2 regions of the Massilia timonae genome follow, and region 2 is predicted to be linked to the other one. Evidence: riboswitches for the same ligand, from Rfam matches in the RefSeq annotation. Region 2 holds a riboswitch; the other holds the start of a gene.
What was found. A riboswitch is a leader RNA that binds a small molecule or an ion and turns the genes downstream of it on or off. The one in region 2 is predicted to bind thiamine pyrophosphate.

Region 1: it holds a riboswitch for thiamine pyrophosphate, as region 2 does, so the genes downstream of both, thiC (phosphomethylpyrimidine synthase ThiC) here and LO55_RS14960 (TonB-dependent receptor) in region 2, are expected to answer to the same signal.

The regions. Positions count from the first base shown of each region.
Region 1 covers NZ_JRYB01000001.1:697,026-700,413, forward strand. Annotated here, with positions in the region: gene thiC (phosphomethylpyrimidine synthase ThiC) at 1-1,799, opposite strand, end outside; TPP riboswitch at 1,874-1,980, opposite strand; gene LO55_RS03115 (hypothetical protein) at 2,062-2,472, opposite strand; gene LO55_RS03120 (hypothetical protein) at 2,469-3,388, opposite strand, start outside.
Region 2 covers NZ_JRYB01000001.1:3,462,498-3,465,885, forward strand. Annotated here, with positions in the region: gene LO55_RS14960 (TonB-dependent receptor) at 10-2,151, opposite strand; TPP riboswitch at 2,233-2,330, opposite strand; gene LO55_RS14965 (DUF535 family protein) at 2,390-3,295, opposite strand.

The DNA.
Region 1 (3,388 bases), 2.8 Mb from region 2:
ATCTTCATCGAGCAGAAATGCGGACCGCACATCGAGCAGAAGTGGGCCACCTTGGCCGAATCCTTGGGCAGGGTCTCGTCGTGGAATTCGCGCGCCTTGTCCGGATCGAGCCCCAAATTAAACTGGTCTTCCCAGCGGAACTCGAAGCGCGCTTTCGACAGCGCGTTGTCGCGCAGCTGGGCGCCCGGATGGCCCTTGGCCAGGTCGGCCGCGTGCGCGGCGATTTTATAGGTGATGATGCCGTCCTTGACGTCGTTCTTGTCGGGCAGGCCCAGGTGCTCCTTGGGCGTCACGTAGCACAGCATGGCGGTGCCGTACCAGCCGATATTGGCGGCGCCGATGCCCGAAGTAATGTGGTCGTAGCCCGGCGCGATGTCGGTGGTGAGCGGTCCCAGCGTGTAGAACGGCGCCTCGTGGCACTGCTCCAGCTGCAGGTCCATGTTTTCCTTGATCAGGTGCAGCGGCACGTGGCCGGGGCCCTCGATGATGGTCTGCACGTCGTGCTTCCAGGCGATCTGGGTCAGCTCGCCCAGCGTCTTGAGTTCGGCCAGCTGGGCTTCGTCGTTGGCGTCGTAGATCGAGCCGGGACGCAGGCCGTCGCCCAGGCTGAACGAGACGTCATACGCCTTCATGATGTCGCAGATGTCCTCGAAGTGCGTGTACAGGAAGGATTCGCGGTGGTGGGCCAGGCACCACTTGGCCATGATCGAGCCGCCGCGCGAGACGATCCCCGTCAGGCGGTTGGCCGTCATTGGCACATAGCGCAGCAGCACGCCGGCGTGGATGGTGAAGTAATCGACGCCCTGCTCGGCCTGTTCGATCAGGGTATCGCGGAAGATTTCCCAGCTCAGCTCCTCGGCCTTGCCGTTGACCTTTTCCAGCGCCTGGTAGATCGGCACCGTGCCGATCGGCACCGGGCTGTTACGCAGGATCCATTCGCGCGTCTCGTGGATGTGCTTGCCAGTCGACAGGTCCATCACCGTGTCGGCGCCCCAGCGGATGGCCCAGGTCATCTTTTCCACTTCCTCGCCGATCGACGAAGTGACGGCCGAGTTGCCGATATTGGCGTTGACCTTCACCAGGAAGTTGCGGCCGATGATCATCGGCTCCAGTTCCGGGTGGTTGATGTTGGCGGGGATGACGGCGCGGCCGCGCGCCACTTCCGAGCGCACGAATTCCGGCGTGATCTCGTGCGGGATGCTGGCGCCGAAGGACTGGCCCGGATGCTGGCGGCCGAGCAGCGCCGCCACCCGCTGACCCATCGGTCCCGAGGCTTCGAGCGAGGCGATGTATTCCTTGCGCTGCATGTTTTCGCGCAGCGCGATGAATTCCATCTCAGGGGTGATGATGCCCTGGCGCGCGTAGTGCATCTGGCTGACGTTGGCGCCGCTCCTCGCCCGACGCGGCGCGCGCTGCAGGTTGAAGCGCAGCGCGGCAAGCTGCGGATCGTTCAGCCGCGCCTGGCCGTAGCGCGAGGTGGGTCCGTCCAGCTGCTCGGTGTCGCCCCGTTCGGCGATCCATGCCTGGCGCATGGGCGCCAGGCCGCTGCGGATGTCGATCGCCGCGCCCGGCTCGGTGTACGGGCCGGAGGTGTCATAGACGAACAGGGACGGATTCGGTTCGCCGCCGAAGCTGTCGGGCGTGGGCGACTGGCTGATTTCGCGCATCGGCACGCGGATGTCGGGCCGGCTGCCTTCGATATAGACCTTGCGCGAATTGGGTAACGGATTGATTGCCGCGTGGTCCACCGTGGCGGTGGCGGCGTCGAATATCCGGGATGACTTCAGAGGTGCGTTCATGTGGCTCCCTTGCTTGCGGAGCCAGCAAAGGAGGTGCCGGGTGAGGCAAGGCGGACGCGGGTGTGCGCACGCTTGCATCGATTCGGCTGCTTCCCTTCGCTGGCATTATCCAGATCAGGTTCGGAGGGTATTTCTCACCCACGCGCCGTTGTGGCGACGCATAGGACCCCTAGCGTTTGCCGTCGAGGCGCGTGAGCGCCCGGACAGCCAGCCGATTATAGCCCAATCGATTTTCGATGGGCGGAAAATGAATGTGGTTTTATCACAGCATCGGCGGCTCCTGTTCCAGCGCATGCAGCTGCAGCTCGCCGTTCACGGAACGCACCTCGACGAACGGCGTGCGCGCCGGCGCGATGGCTTGCGCGACCGGCGGCCCGCCGTCGACCGACACTTCGAGCTGCACGCTGTCGGCCGCGGTGTGGACGTCGACCGCGTCCGCACGCGAGATCGTCCAGTCGGTGCTGACGCCGGACCGCTGGTACACCTGCTTGCCGTCGACCCGCACGCTCACGGTATTGTTCTGGAAGCCTTCGCCCAGCCTCACGCGTAATGTCATGACCTTCTTCTCCTCGTTGAGTGCCGGCGCCGGGGCGCCGGACGGGCCGCGCTCGGAGCACGCCTGTCCGGACGATCCCAGCGCCAGCATGACGGCAAATAAAACCTTGCGCTTCATTGCCCGTCAGGCTTCTTGCCGGGCTGGATCGACATCCGGTTCAGGCTGTCCTGCGCTCCCCGTGCGTCCCCCGTTGCATCCTGGACGCAGGACAGGCTGTACAGCACCTGGTCTTCGGACACCGGGTCGAGCACGTGGGCGGCGGTCACGCTCGATAGCAGGGCGATGCTTTCCTCGGTCCGCGCCGGACGCACGGTGACGGGCCTGCCCTCGCCCGCGTTGACGGTCTTGAATACCCGCGCCGCATTGATGCCCTTGACCATACGCGCATACGTGGCCAGCGGGTGCGCGCCGAAGCGGTCGATCACCTCGTCGAACGCGTCATTGCCGGAGCGCAGCGAGACGTTGTCCGACCCCTGCAGGTAGAGCAGCACGCCCTGGTCGTCGCCCATGAACAGGTCGGCCAGCGTGTCTTCGTCGCGCGTGACCGGGTAGCGCACCCGGATCGTCAGGATGTCGGACAGCACTTGCGAGCCGTCGAGCGCCGCATAGGCCGCGCGCACGCGGTACTGCCCCGGCTGATCGAAGTAGAAGCCGCCCTTGCCGTAGCCGATGTAGGCGCTGTCGCGCACCTCGTCGTCGACGCCGAGCATTTTCTGGCGTTCGCCGACCAGGTGGTCGATCATCGGCTCGTAGGCGACCACCTGGCCGCTCGGTTTGCTGATGACGACCCTGACCATGCCGAAATCGGGGTGCAGCCAGGTATGGGCGCGACGTCCGCGGGTGGTGGTGGCCTTCAGCTTGAGTTCGAGCACGACCGGTTCGCCCAGCGCGAAGCTGCGCTGGTGGGTCGAGATCCCCAGCACCAGCCCCGATTCGTCCGAGATCGGATCGGCCAGCACGTCGCGGCCCAGCGACGAACCGACGATGAAGTTGTTGCCGCCCATGATGACGTCGTTGCGGAAGCCATGGCGCA
Region 2 (3,388 bases):
ATTTCAAGATCAGAAGTCGATCTGCGCCGACAGCCTGAACGTCCTTGGCGCCCCCGGCAGCAGATAGCCACCCAGCGACTGCGTCACATCACGCCAATAAAACTTGTCGAATGCATTATCGACCCGCGCGCGGATAATCGTGTTCAGCCCACCCGCGCGCAGCAGGTAGGACGCCCCGAACCCCGCCACGTGGTAGCCCGGCACCTTCACCCGGTTGGCCGGATCGAACACCTTGTTGCCCGAATACTGCCACTGGGCGTCGAGCTTCAGCCCCGCCACCTGCGGCACCGCGTACTCGATCCAGGCGGTGGTGCGCAGTTCCGGCACATTGGTCACGCGCTTGCCTTCGGTCGACGCGTCGCCCGTGTCCTTCTGGTCGGTGTCGAGCGCCATCAGCGACAGGCTGTAGTTCAGGTTCTGGGTGGCGCGGCCCATTGCCGACAGTTCGACGCCGCGGTGGGTCTGCTCGCCGGCGCGCACGAAGGTGTTGGCGGCGTTCGTGTATTCCAGCCCCTGGCGGATCTCGAACAGCGCGCCCGACAGCGCCAGCTGCTCGTTGACGTTGCGCTTGACGCCGAATTCCAGCTGCTTCGAGCGGCTCGGCGGCAGGGCGGTGTTCTGGTTGGTGGTTTCCATCGGCGCGATGCCGCCGTACTGCAGGCCATGGCTGATCGAGCCGTATACGCGCCAGTCGCGCGCCGGCGCGTACACCAACGCCACGTTCGGCAACGCGAACGAATCCTTCGTGTGCACCCAGCCGCCTTCGATTTCTTCCAGCGCGTCGAGCTTGAGCTTCACGTAGCGCACGCCGGCGTGCAAGGTCAATTGCGGCGACAAGGTCAGCACGTCCTGCACGAACAGCGAGCGCTCTTCGGTAGCGCGGCGTTCCATGACGGGGCCGGTCACGCGGTCGCCCGACACCGGCGGCACGACGGTCGGGTTCCAGATATTGCTGGAGCCGACGTAGTCGTAGACGTATTCGCCGAAGCTGTCATGGCGCTCGGCATACGAGCCGCCGATGGTGAGGGAGTGGCGCACCGCGCCGGTGGCGAAGCGGCCCTGCAGCATCGCCTGCAGGCCCCACGGCGTCTTGCGCTCGCCGGTGCTCTGGAAGTCGTACACGTCGTAGTCGCCATTCGAGCAGTAGCCCGGATAGTAGCCGTCGCCCTCGTTGCTGCAGCCGTAGGGAAAGGCGGTGAAGTCGTCGCGCTTGAACCAGTGCTTGTTGGCGCTGACTGTGGCGTTCCATGCGTCGCTGAGGCGGTACTCGAAGCGCAGGCCCAGATTGCTGCTGTCGGTGTCGACCGGCCTGGTCCAGGGCTGGTCGTTGAGCAGGGTCTTGGGCGAGACGCCGGTCGGCAGGACTTCGTCGCGGATCAGCTGGTAGCCCGGCGCCGTGACCTGCGACTTGTGCTGGTGGTCGAGGTCGATCTGGAACAGCGCGTCCGGCGTGATCTGCCAGTCGAAGGCGGCCGACACGAACTGGCGCTCGCCGTCGGCGCCGCGCACGTAGGATTTCAGGTCTTCGGCTGCGGCGTTGATGCGATAGCCGAAGCGGCGGTCCGCGAAGCGGCCGCCCAGGTCGACCGCGCCGTACACGGTGCCGCGCTCGCGCACCTCCACCGTGGCCTGGCGCAGCGGGGCGTTGGTCGGGCGCTTGGTGACGAAGTTGATCATCCCGCCCGGCGCCGCGACGCCGGCCTGCAGGCCGGCCAGGCCGCGCAAGACCTCGATGCGTTCCTTGTTCTCGAGCGGGATCTGCGTGTCGCCCGAGATCGCGATCATGTCCTTGCGGTAGCTGGTGGCGTTGTCGAGCGCGAAGCCGCGGATCGAGAACTGCTCGGCGTAGCCGATCGCATTGTAGGCGTCGCCGATCGAGGCGTCGTAGCGCGCGGCGTCGGTGGCGCTGCGGATCGACAGGTCCTGCATCTGGCCCTGGCTGATCGAAGAGATCGAAGCCGGGGAATCGAGCAGCTGCACGTCGGAGAAGCCGCCGACGCTGGCGCGATCGAGCGCGATCCACTTGCTGCCGGTGACGACGACCGACGATATGGCCGACTGCGCAGCCTCCTGCGCGGCGGCCTGGGACGACAGGGAAAACGCCTGCACGATGGCGCAGGCGAGGATGGTGTGCTTCGAGGTGAATGTCATGGTTTGCTCTTTTTCGCGCGCAGCGTGGCGCGCCGCTTTTATCAAAGCCGGAGCCAACGTGGGGGAAGGGCAAACGAATGGGGATGCTGCTTTGCGCTTTCCTTCGCTGGCATTATCCAGATCAGGTACGAAGGGTATCTCTCACCCGGAACAGCGTTCCAGGACCCCTAGCGAATCGCGAGTGTATCACGGCCCGCGCGGCCGTGGTGAATCTGTCAACCTGTTCGAGCGGCGCCGCTCAGGCTTTCGCGGTCGACGGCGCCTCGGCCGCGGCGGGCTCGCTGACGGCCGGCGTCGCCATATGGCGCAACAGCACGGCGCGGGCCGCGTCGCCGATGGCGCGCCAGTGTTCGCGCCGCTGCGCCGCGCGCTTGCGGTGCTTCGATGGCATGTCTTGCAGCGGCTTGAGGTAGAACGGCAGCGGGACCACGAAGCTGCGCGCGTCCAGCTCAACGCCGCCCAGGATGCGCCAGAAGCCGTCGTAGGCGTTCTCGAAAGCCTTGTCTTGCGCCGCCTCGTAGGCCACGTGGGCGCTGCCGCGCACCGCGACCACCCGGTCGAAGCCGAGCGCCTGCGCCGCGCCCTGCAGGGCGGCAAAGCAGAAGAAGCTCGGCGAATTGTTGGGGAACACGCGCTCGAAGGCCTCGAAGGCGCCCCCGGCATCGCGCCACAGGCCGGCGTTGCGGGTGACGAAAGGAACGATCGGCAGGTCGACGCCCACCACCGCGCCCTCGACCCAGGTCCAGGACAGGCGGTGCAGCACCGTGCCGCCGACGATCAGGGACAGCGTCAGCTCGCCTTGCGGGTCGATGCGCGGCGCATGCTCGAGCCGCATGATGAAGTTGCCTTCGTCACCCTCTTGCTCGCCCCGGTGCTGCCACAGGACCAGGCCGCCGTGGTGCGCGGCGTGCCGGTAGGCGCTGTTGAAGGTGGCCTCTTCGAAGCGGTAGTGGGCCAGCACGCAGCGCATGCGCTCGCGCACTTTCATGCCGCGGGCCAGGTAGTCGCGGCCGCTCACCTGGCGGAACAGGTCGTCGGCGGGCGCGTTTTCGAGGCGGCGCACCAGCTTGAGGCGGGACAGGGACTGGTGCTCGCGCCAGTAGCGCAGCGCATGCCAGCGTTGGGTGAGACGAGCGAAGATCATCGAGCGCTCCATTCGGCGTAAAGGGACGTTGCCTTGCCGGGCTGCGCGCGATGGTTGGCCACGCCCGGCAAGAGCAAGAAATAATTCCGTTTT